DNA from 2 places in the Arthrobacter sp. A2-55 genome. Region 2 is predicted to be linked to the other one. Evidence: riboswitches for the same ligand, from Rfam matches in the RefSeq annotation. Region 2 holds a riboswitch; the other holds the start of a gene.
The links. Region 2 has a riboswitch for S-adenosylmethionine ahead of LPN03_RS04475 (DUF1737 domain-containing protein). Riboswitches for the same ligand answer to the same signal wherever they lie in the genome.
Positions count from the first base shown of each region.

Region 1: linked by a shared signal. The riboswitch ahead of LPN03_RS11205 (hypothetical protein) and the one ahead of LPN03_RS04475 (DUF1737 domain-containing protein) in region 2 are both predicted to bind S-adenosylmethionine.

Region 1 covers NZ_JAJLOZ010000035.1:13,318-18,735, reverse strand. Annotated here, with positions in the region: gene LPN03_RS11225 (IclR family transcriptional regulator) at 1-379, shown strand, start outside; gene LPN03_RS11220 (thiamine pyrophosphate-dependent dehydrogenase E1 component subunit alpha) at 519-1,541, shown strand; gene LPN03_RS11215 (alpha-ketoacid dehydrogenase subunit beta) at 1,538-2,605, shown strand; gene LPN03_RS11210 (biotin/lipoyl-containing protein) at 2,602-2,832, shown strand; gene LPN03_RS11205 (hypothetical protein) at 2,843-3,148, opposite strand; SAM riboswitch class IV at 3,157-3,270, opposite strand; gene LPN03_RS11200 (sodium:solute symporter) at 3,468-4,994, opposite strand; gene LPN03_RS11195 (helix-turn-helix domain-containing protein) at 5,170-5,418, shown strand, end outside.
Region 2 covers NZ_JAJLOZ010000009.1:42,624-48,041, reverse strand. Annotated here, with positions in the region: gene LPN03_RS04495 (energy-coupling factor transporter transmembrane component T family protein) at 1-117, shown strand, start outside; gene LPN03_RS04490 (UDP-N-acetylglucosamine 1-carboxyvinyltransferase) at 368-1,900, shown strand; gene LPN03_RS04485 (O-succinylhomoserine sulfhydrylase) at 2,082-3,293, opposite strand; gene LPN03_RS04480 (rhodanese-like domain-containing protein) at 3,386-3,778, opposite strand; gene LPN03_RS04475 (DUF1737 domain-containing protein) at 3,775-4,035, opposite strand; SAM riboswitch class IV at 4,118-4,239, opposite strand; gene LPN03_RS04470 (Pr6Pr family membrane protein) at 4,364-5,017, shown strand; gene LPN03_RS04465 (aminodeoxychorismate lyase) at 4,989-5,418, opposite strand, start outside.

The sequences.
Region 1 (5,418 bases), on a different contig from region 2:
GGACGGCGCCCACGCCACGGCGTTCGGGAAGCAGATTCTGGCCGGCCTCGGTGCCGGCGAACGCCTGGAGTATGTTTCCTCGCATCCACTGGCCGAGCTCACGCCCTACACCATCACCTCGCCGCGGGAGTTCCTGCGGACACTTGAAGGCAGCCCGTCCTCCATGCTGGACGACCAGGAATATGCGCTCGGGTTCACCTGCCTGGCCGTGCCCGTTGCTGCGTCGTCGTGGGCCGGGGCCCTGGCCATCTCACTGCCGGCAGGGGAACAACGCCGCGGAATGAACTACACGGAGACCCTCAAGGACGCCGCTGCGCACCTGGAATTGATCCTGGGCGCCGGCGGCACCATCAGCGCGGGGCCCACTGGTCAAGGGTAGCTTTTTCACCTACTGAAATCCGCGCGGTGTTGCCGGCGTCGAACCCGTGCCTAGGCTCAAAAGTGAAAGGCATGCGAGCCGCCACAATCCTCCACGCTCAGTGGCACAGGCGGCGGCGCATCTGTGGAAGGGAGAGGCGATGACCACCGAAACAACCGAGGTCGCGAAGGACCTCAGTGCGGCGCAGCGGCAGGAGCTGTTGCGCCAGATGATCCTGATCAGGACGTTCGAGGCAGCAATTTTGCGTGAATACCACGCCGACAAGAGCCCCGGCTTTGACATTGGCAAGGGCCTGATCCCGGGGGAGATGCACCTTTCCGCCGGGCAGGAGCCGGTGGCCGCGGGCCTGTGCGCACACCTGGAATCCGGCGACGCACTCACGGCCACCCACCGCCCGCACCACCTGGCCATTGCCAAGGGCATGAACCTGCGCGCGCTGGCCGGGGAGATCTTCGGCCGCGAGTCCGGGCTGGGCCACGGCCGGGGCGGCCACATGCACCTCTTTGATCCGGCCACGCATTTCTCCTGCTCCGGCATCGTGGCCGAGGGCTTCCCCGCCGCGCTGGGCCAGGCCTTCGCGTTCCAGCGTGCCGGCACTCGAAACATTGCTGTGGCTGTCGCCGGTGAGGGCGCAGCTAATGCCGGCCCGTTCCACGAGTGCCTGAACCTGGCCGCCCTGTGGAAGCTGCCTGTCATCTTCGTCATCGAGGACAACGACTGGGGCATCTCCGTCCACCGCAGTGCCTCCACCTCCGTGCCGTCCAATGCGGTGCGGGCGGCGGGCTACGGAATGCCGGGGGTCCGGGTGGAAAACAACGACGTCGAAGCCGTCCACGCTGCTGTTGGCGAGGCCGTGGCGCGTGCCCGGGCAGGCAACGGGCCCAGCCTTATCGAGATCCACACGCTCCGGCTGTGGGGCCACTTTGAAGGCGACGCCCAGGGCTACCGGCCCGAACTGGCCGAGGTTCCCGACCGGGACCCCATACCCGCCTACGAAAAGCAATTGCGCGACGCCGGGATCCTCACGGACGCTGACCTGGCCGAAATGACAGCGTGGGCGGGCACCCAGGTGGACGACGCCGTCGAACATGCCAAGGCCGCGCCAACGCCCAACCCGGCCGAGGCACTGAAGTACGTATTTGTGGAAGGAGCCCAGTCATGAGCATCTCAACCAGTGCAGCTGCCGCTGCTCAAATGTCACTGCCCGTGGAGCCAGACGCCGGCAGCCGGCGGTTGAACACGGCCAAGGCGCTGCAGGAAGCCATCGGCTCGCAGATGGAAAAGGACCCGTCAGTATTCGTGATGGGCGAGGACGTGGCGGCCTACGGCGGCATTTTCTCCTCCACCACGGGGCTGCTGGAGAGGTTCGGATCGGAGCGGATCATTGACACGCCGATTTCCGAGACGGCGTTCATCGGGCTGGGCATCGGGGCTGCCGTGGAAGGCATGCGGCCCATTGTCGAGCTGATGTTCGTGGACTTCTTCGGCGTGTGCATGGACCAGATCTACAACCACATGGCCAAGATCCACTACGAATCAGGCGGCAACGTCCGCGTCCCCATGGTGCTGATGACGGCGGTGGGCGGCGGCTATTCCGACGGCGCCCAGCACTCGCAAACACTGTGGGGCACGTTCGCGCACCTGCCCGGCATGAAGGTGGTGGTCCCCTCCAACCCGTACGACGCGAAGGGGCTCATGACGGCGGCCATCCAATCCGACGACCCCGTGGTGTACATGTTCCACAAGGGCGTCATGGGCCTGGCCTGGATGGCGAAGAACAAGCGCTCCATCGGCGCCGTCCCGGAGGAGGACTACGTGGTTCCGATCGGCAAGGCCAAGGTGGTCCGGGAGGGCACGGACGTCAGCATCGTGACGCTGTCGCTGTCCGTGCACCACAGCCTGGACGTGGCGGAGAAGCTGGAGGAGGAGGGCATCAACGTGGAGGTGCTGGACCTGCGCTCGCTGGTGCCGCTGGACCGGGAGGCGGTCATCGCCACCGCCGCCAAGACCGGGCGCGTGATTGTGGTGGATGAGGACTACCAGTCGTTCGGGCTTTCCGGCGAAATCGCGGCCACCATCACCGAGCACGACCCGGCCCTCTTGAAGCACTTCAGCCGCGTCTGCGTCCCCGACGTGCCCATTCCGTACGCCCATGAACTCGAATATGCTGTGTTGCCAACGGCCGCACGCATTGAGGCCGCGGTCCGGAAGGCGGCAACTGCATGAACGAAGTCCTGTTTCCGATGATGACGGGGGACGCCTCCGAGCCCGGCGTCCTGGCCACCTGGTACGTGGCCGACGGCGACGCAGTTGCCGAAAAGCACCTGCTCGCCGAGGTGGCCATAGACAAGGTCGACGCCGAAATCTACGCGCCCGTGGCCGGCACCGTCCGGCTTCGCGTTCAGGAAGGCGACGAAGTGGCGCAGGGTGCGGTGATCGCAGTCATCGAATGACCGCAGGCGGTTAGTGCGCCGCGAGGCGGAAGCCGAGGCGCCGGCCGGTCCGCACGCCGGTCTGGGCCACGGTCACCACCAGCGTGGCGATTTCCGGGATCCACTGGGCCGGGCGGACCGCCTGCGACAGCGCGTCCACCAGCAGGTCCGGCTCGGCAGACCAATAATTGTGGTGCCCCGACGGGGTGAAGAACGTGACAGTGCCGTAGTTGATATCCACGGCCGGCAGCACGGGAATGCCCTGCGGCGGTGTGGCGGCCCGGGCAGCGTTGCGGTTCGCGGGAATGCGGTTGACGGAGATAACGGTCATCATCACGGCCTTTGGGAGTGCTCTTGCCCCCGGATCCTGTCACCGCGGGCCGCTTCCTCATCCGAACCACCCTGTGAACATGGGGTTGGTGCGCGGCCAGTCGGAGCTTGGCGCCGCATCTCTTGAAGCTGGCTCAAGATTACCGCCAAAAAGCACGACGGCGGATGGTGACGTAATTTATTACGTGACCATCCGCCGTCGTGCCGCTTACGCAACGATGCACTTTCCTGTGGGGCAAAACTCGACTTGGGTTGTGCCCCCGGTGCACCCGGGGCAAAACCCAGCCCGGGTTTTGCCCCAGGGAAAAGTTCCCGGCTGAGACCGGCTACTTCCGGCTGGTGAGCACTTCGATGTCGTCCTCGTTGGAATCCGTGGCAGCCGCACTCAACCGGCGGTCCCAGGCGTCGCGGATGTGGGCCGGAGTGGCCGGGGTGGCCAGCGAGACGGCAACGTAGACAATGAGGGAGGCGAGCAGGCCGTAGTAGATGGGCTCGTTGGCGTAGATGCCGTCCGCGCTGGGGATCACTCCCGTCGCGTAGAGCACCAGCAGCACCAGGGTCAGGCCGCAGCCCACGGCCATGGACCAGGCGGCGCCCAGGCCGGTGCCGCGCTTCCACGCCAGCCCGCCGATGATGGCCACCAGGAGCCCGCCCACCAGGATGTCGTAGGCGATGGTCAGGGCGAAGACCACGTCGCTGACCACGATGGAAATGAGCACCACGCCCAGCCCCAGGCCCAGCACGTACCAGCGGTTGGCGTTGACGTCGTGCTCCGGGTTGGAGGTGTCGGAGGTGTCTATGGTCTTGCCGAACCAGCTGGCCACGAACGGGACCACGTCCTTGCGGGCCACGGTGGCTGCGGCGATCAGGGCGCCGGAGGCGGTTGACATCATGGCGGCCACGGCGGCGGCCATGACGATCCCACCCAGGCCGATGGGCAGCAGGTGCGTGGCAACCTCCGCGTAAACCACGTCCTTGCCCAGCGTGGCGACGTCAATGGAGGGCAGGGCCACGCGGGCGGCCAGGCCGATCAGGGCACCGGCCACGCCGTACAGGATGCAGTAGATGCCGGCCGTGGCGCCGCCAACGCGGGCCACCTTGGGGTCGCGGGCGGTGAAGACGCGCTGCCAGATGTCCTGGCCGATCAGCAGGCCCAGGGTGTAGATGACAAAGTAGGTGATGATGGTCTGGACGCCGATGCCGTCCCACTGGAAGAAGCTGGACTCAACGCGGGACTGGATGCCGGCGAGACCTCCGGCGGCGTTCCAGGCGAAGGGGAGCATGAGCAGGAAGACGCCCACGGTCTTGATGACGAACTGCACCTGGTCCGCCAGGGTGATGGACCACATGCCGCCAATGGTGGAGTAGACCAGCACAATGGCACCGCCCACGGCAATCGCCAGCCAACGCTCCCAGCCAAACAGCACCACAAAGATGGTGGCGTAGGCGCCGGTGGAGGTTGCCGAGATCATGACGGTGTAGGCCAGCATCACAATGCCGGACATCTTGGTGGTTTCCTGCCCGTAGCGCAGGCTGAGCATTTGGGAGACCGTGTAGATCTTCAGCTTTTGGATGGTGGGAGCGAACAGCAGGCTCAGCAGCAGCACGCCCACGCCGATCGCCACCACCAGCCACATGCCGGAAATGCCGAACTTGTACCCGAGGCCCACGCCGCCCACGGTTGAGGCGCCGCCCAGGACGACGGCGGCCATCGTGCCGGTGTACAGGAACGGGCCCAGGCGCCGCCCGGCCACCAGGAAGTCGCTGTTGTTCTTGGTGCGCGATTTGCCCCACCACCCGAAGGCCAGCATGGCCACCAGGTAGAGGACGACTATGGCAATGTTCAAGCTCATGTAAGGCTCCAGGGTGCAGTGATGATGACTCCTCGATAGAAAATTGCCTATCAGGCAACTTCCGTTGTCCATTAGGCTAAACTGTGATTGCGGTAACAGTCAAAATGGAAGTACGCCCGTCACATCCGTATAGAGTCGCCTTGGGCACGTGGTGCCCGGAGCTAAAGGAGTGAACATGAAGGCATTACCCGTTGAGCCCAGCTCGGCACCGGTGGCCATCGGGTCCAGGATCCGGGCGGCCCGCCAGTCCCAGCGGCTGACCATTGAGCACGTGGCCGATGCAACGGGACTCACCAAGGGCTTCCTGAGCCGGGTGGAGCGAGACCTCACCTCTCCCAGCGTTGCCTCCCTGGTCACCCTGTGCCAGGTCCTCTCCATCTCCATTGGCGACCTGTTCGCCGTCCCGGAGACGCACCTGACGCTG
Region 2 (5,418 bases):
CGCGAATCCGTCTTTACGCGGCGCGACGCCGCGGTGGCGGCAGGGGGATTGGTGATGGTGGCCGTGTCGGTGGGGGCCGCCGTCGTGCTGGGAACGTGGAATCCTGTGTTTGGCTAACCCTCCGCCGAGACAGCGGATCAACGCCGAGACCGGATGGAATATCCTGCGGATCTCGGCGCGCATCCGCTGTCTCGGCGTTGCGCACGGAATGTCCGCAGGGGGAGTACCGTAGTGGGAGACGGTTTGCGAATTAGGCCGCCGAATAGACTTATCGCATGCAATGGCTAATCTTGGCCTACAAAGTACCAAATTGCTGTAAAGGTCACGAAATGCCTGCAAAATATGCGTCCCATGATATAAAAGTGTTATGACTCAAGTGGCTGCAGAAACCGTCGGTGTATTGGTCCGCGACGCCCGGAACGACAAAGGCTGGACCCAGCTGGAACTCGCGGCGCAACTGGGCACCAGCCAGAGCGCGGTGGCACGCATGGAACAGGGCAAGCAAAACCTTAGCCTGAAGATGATCCAGCGCATGGAATCCCTGCTGGGGCGAAACATTGTCAACGTGGGAAATTCACCCAAGAACGTGGTGACCCACCTGCGCGTGCACGGCGGCCGCGAGCTCTCCGGCAGCGTGGACGTCAACTCCAGCAAGAACGCCGGCGTGGCCCTGTTGTGTGCCAGCCTGATCAACCGCGGCACCACCACTTTGCGCCGGCTGGCCCGCATCGAGGAGGTCAACCGCATTGTTGAACTGCTCACCAGCATTGGCGTCGAGTGCAAGTGGCTCAATGCCACCGACCTTCAGATCCGCCGCCCCAAAGTGCTGGACCTGGCCTCCATGGACGTGGAGGCAGCCAAGCGCACCCGCTCCGTCATCATGCTGCTGGGCCCCCTGCTGGACCAGCAGGACATTTACCGCATCCCTTACGCCGGCGGCTGCGACCTGGGCACGCGCACGGTGGAGCCCCACATGCAGGCCCTGCGCGAATTTGGCCTGGCCGTTACCGCGCACAACGGTTTCTACCAGGTGCAGGCCCCGCTCAGCGATCACAGCGACCGCACCTTTGTGCTGACCGAGCGCGGGGACACCGTTACCGAAAACGCCATCATGGCCGCCGCGCACCGCGAGGGCACCACCGTGATTCGCAACGCCAGCCCTAACTACATGGTCCAGGACCTGTGCTTTTACCTGCAGGGGCTGGGCGTGCACGTGGAAGGCGTGGGCTCCACCACGCTGACCATCCGCGGCCGGGCCCGCATCGACGTGGATATTGAGTACTTCCCGTCCGAGGACCCCATCGAGGCGATGTCCCTGATCACCGCCGGCATCGTGACTAAGTCCGAGGTCACCGTGCGCCGCGTGCCCATTGAGTTCATGGAAATTGAGCTCAAGGTGCTGGAGCAGATGGGCTTCCACTACCGCAAGTCCGCCGAATACACGGCCCGCAACGGCAAGACCCGCCTGGTGGACATCACCACCCTGCCCTCTGAGCTGCACGCCGCACCGGACAAGATCCACCCCATGCCGTTCCCGGGCCTGAACATCGACAACCTGCCCTTCTTCGCCGTCATCGCCTCCTGCGCCGAGGGCACCACGCTCATCCACGACTGGGTGTACGAGAACCGCGCCATCTACCTGACCGAGCTGAACCGGCTTGGCGCCGGCGTGCGGCTGCTGGATCCGCACCGCATTGACATCAAGGGCCCCACCGCGTGGCGCTCGGCGGAGATCGGCTGCCCGCCGGCCCTCCGCCCCGCCGCCTGCATCCTGCTGGCCATGCTTGCCGCGAAGGGAACGTCGGAGTTGCGCAACATCTACGTGATCGAGCGCGGCTATGAGGACCTGGCCGAGCGCCTGAACACCGTTGGCGCCGAAATCGAATACTTCCAGGACTAAGTCCAAGCACGACGGCGGCCGGTGACCTTTCGCGCGAAAGGTCACCGGCCGCCGTCGTCCTCGAGATTGGAGATAACCACCGCCCCAACCGTCGAGATTGGAGATAACCACCCACCTCATCGGTGGTGATCTCCAATCTCGACGGGCGGAGGGGTGGTTATCTCCAACTTCGACGGGGGGGCTAGATTGCTGCGAGGGCCCTTTCGAGGTCCTTCTTGAGGTCGTCCAGGTCCTCCAGGCCGACGGAGAGGCGCAGGAAGCCGTCGGAGAGGCCGATGGCGGCCCGCCCTTCCGGACCCATGGCGCGGTGCGTGGTGGTGGCCGGGTGGGTGATGAGGGACTTCGTGTCGCCCAGGTTGTTGGAAATGTCCACAATTTCCAGGGCGTTCAGGAGCCTGAAGGCGGCTTCCTTGCGGGTGCCGCCATCGGGCTCGGCCAGCTCAAAGGTGAGCACCGTGCCGCCGGCCTTCATCTGCTTCTTCGCGAGCTCATGCTGCGGGTGCGAGGGCAGGAAGGGGTAGATGACGCGGCTGACCTGCGGCTGCGCCTCGAGGAACTCGCCCAGGGCCAGGGCGCTGGCGCAGGATGCGGCCACGCGGATGCCCATGGTTTCCAGGCCCTTCGTCAGCACCCAGGCATTGAACGCGGACAGCGCCGGGCCCGTGTGCCGCATCAGGTTCTTGACGGGGCCGTCGATGAATTCCTTGGTCCCCAGGATGGCGCCGCCCAGTACCCGGCCCTGCCCGTCAATGTGCTTGGTGCCGGAGTAGACCACGATGTCCGCGCCGAAGTCGCCGCAGCGCTGCAACAGGGGGGTGGCAAACACATTGTCGGCCACCACCTGGGCCCCGGCCGCATGGGCGAGCTCGCACACCGCCTGCACGTCGATGATTTCCTGCATGGGGTTGGACGGCGACTCAAAGAACACGGCGGTGGTGGGAACGCTCAGTGCCGAACGCCACTGCTCCAGGTCCGGGCCGTCCACAAACACGGTCTCCACGCCCCAGCGGGGGAGCAGTTCGTTCAGGATGACAAAGCAGGATCCGAACAACGAGCGGGACGCCACCACGCGGTCGCCGGCCCCCAGCAGGGCACCCAGTGCGGTGAACACGGCGGACATGCCCGACGCCGTCGCGAAGCAGGCTTCCTTGCCCTCCAGCAGCCGCAGGCGTTCCTGGAACGTGGCCACGGACGGATTGCCGTAACGGGAGTACACAAAGCGGTCCACCTCGCCCGTGAAGGACTGCTCGGCGGCCTCGGCGGATTCGTACACAAAGCCGGAATTGAGGAAGATGGCCTCGGAGGTTTCCTGGAAGTTGCTGCGGTCCAGCCCGCCCCGGACGGCCTGGGTGCTGTCGGCCCATGATGCGGCGTGCTCATTAAAGTTGCTCAATTGCGTGTCATTCCTTAGTTTTCGCAGGTGGTGCCAGGTGGTGCCAGGTGGTGCCAGGTGGTGCCAGCTTCGGGGCCGCGCGCCCCGGGCGCTTATTTCCAGGGCAGGTGGCGGTTTTTCCAGCCGTTGACAATGCGGTCGCCGTAGCTGTCCGGCACGCCCTCAAAGCCCTCCAGGACGTTGAAGGCCGTGTAGCCGGCAGCCGTGGCGGCCTCGGCGGCGGCAACGGACCGCGCCCCCGAACGGCACAGGATGACCAGCGGGGTCTCCGCCGGAACCGCGGCCTGGAGCTCCGAGAGGAACGCCGGGTTCGGGGCCCCGCTGGCCAGGTTCCACTGGATGAACACCGGCTCGGCACCCAGGGAGGAGACATCGGGGACGCCAATGTGGGTCCATTCGCCGTCAGTGCGCACGTCCACCAGCACGGCGCCCTCGCCCAGCTTGTCCCATGCCTGGGCGGGGACCAGGTCTCCGGCGTAGCTCACGCGATTCCCTCGCCGTCGAACTCTTCAGGGTCTTCCAGCTCCTGGACGGCATTGGCGACGGCGGCGTCGGAGGAGGCCACGGCGTGCGGCAGGATGACGGCCTGGGCGGCGATCACGGAGGCGCCGTTGAACGTCACCGACGGGCTGCCGTGCAAAATGTAGCCTTCGGCCAGGGCTGCGGAGATCCGTTCACAAAAGGAACGGTCGTCGGGGCCGGTGATAAGGCGGTAGGCGAGGGGGGATTCGTCAGCGGACATGCGAGCTCCTGAGTGCAGGCGGACGTTGCTGCAAGCGCAATGTACGTACGGCGTTTCCACACATGCAAAAGGGCACATCGGGCGTTCGCGCTTGCAACCGCGGCCGCTGATTGCCGGGTTTGCCGAGTATTCACCTGAGGCACCCCGAACGAAAAAGTGGGTTGCCGGCCAGCAAGTCAGGGCTTGGCGCTGGCGCTCATTACTCCCTTGAAAAATAACACGCGCACCCCGTGCCGTCACTAATGCAGCAGCGAAATGTGGCGCAACATGACAAAATCGGCGCCCGCACCCGGGTCCTGCCGTGCGGGGTCCGTGGCAGGATGAAGCCATGACACTACGCCGCGTACTTGCCGCCCTGCGCTTCCTGCTCGGCGCGGTGACCCTGGCCGCCGTGGGCATCCAGCTGGGCATCCACATCAGCCACGGCTTCAATGTGCTGAACTTCTTCAGCTACTTCACGAACCTGTCAAACATTTTTGCCGCCTGCGTGCTGCTGGTGGAGTCCGTGCTGGCCTGGCGCGGACGCGAGCTGGGTCCGCTGTGGCAGCTGGCCCGCTGCGCCTCCGTGGTGTGCATGGCGCTGGTGGGCATCGTGTTCAGCGCCCTCCTGCGCGACGTGGACCTGGGCTCGCTGCTGCCGTGGATCAACACGTGGCTGCACTACGTGATGCCCGTGGCCGTGGTGCTGGATTGGCTGGTGCAGTCGCCGCGGCTGCCCATCGCGTTCAGGCGGCTGGGCCTGGTGCTCGTGCTGCCCGTGGCCTATCTGGCCTACTCGCTGGTACGCGGCGCAGCCATCAACTGGTACGCCTACCCGTTCCTGAACCCGGCCAACGGCGGCTACGGCACGGTGGCGCTCACCTGTGTGCTCATCGCCGTTGCGTTCCTTGCCGTCAGTGCCGTGCTGGTGGTGGCCGGCAACAAGCTCCGCCCCCTGATTGCCCCGAACGCCGTCAGTGGGTCTGTGCCAGCAGGGCGCTGAGTTCGGCCGTCAGCCTGGACCGGACGTCCGCCGTGCCCACAGCCCGTCCGTCAATGGTGTTCACGGGAGCCAGCAGCCTGATGCTGGAAATCAGCCACACGGCGTCGGCGTCGAACAGGTCCTGCGGCTCCACGGGCCCGTACCCCAGCTCCCAGCCGGCCTCCTTCGCGGCGGCAAACAGCGCCCCCTGCGTGGTGCCGGGCAGGATGCCGCTGTCCAGGTTGGGCGTGATGAGGCGCTTGACCGGGGCGCCGCCGCGGTCCGCCAACTGCGCCAGCAGGACGGACGACGTCGGCCCCTCCAACACGTGTCCGTCACCGCTGGTGAAGATCACGTCATCCGCGCCGTGGGAGTGGGCGTGGCGCAGGGCGGCCATGTTGACGGCGTAGGAAAGCGTCTTG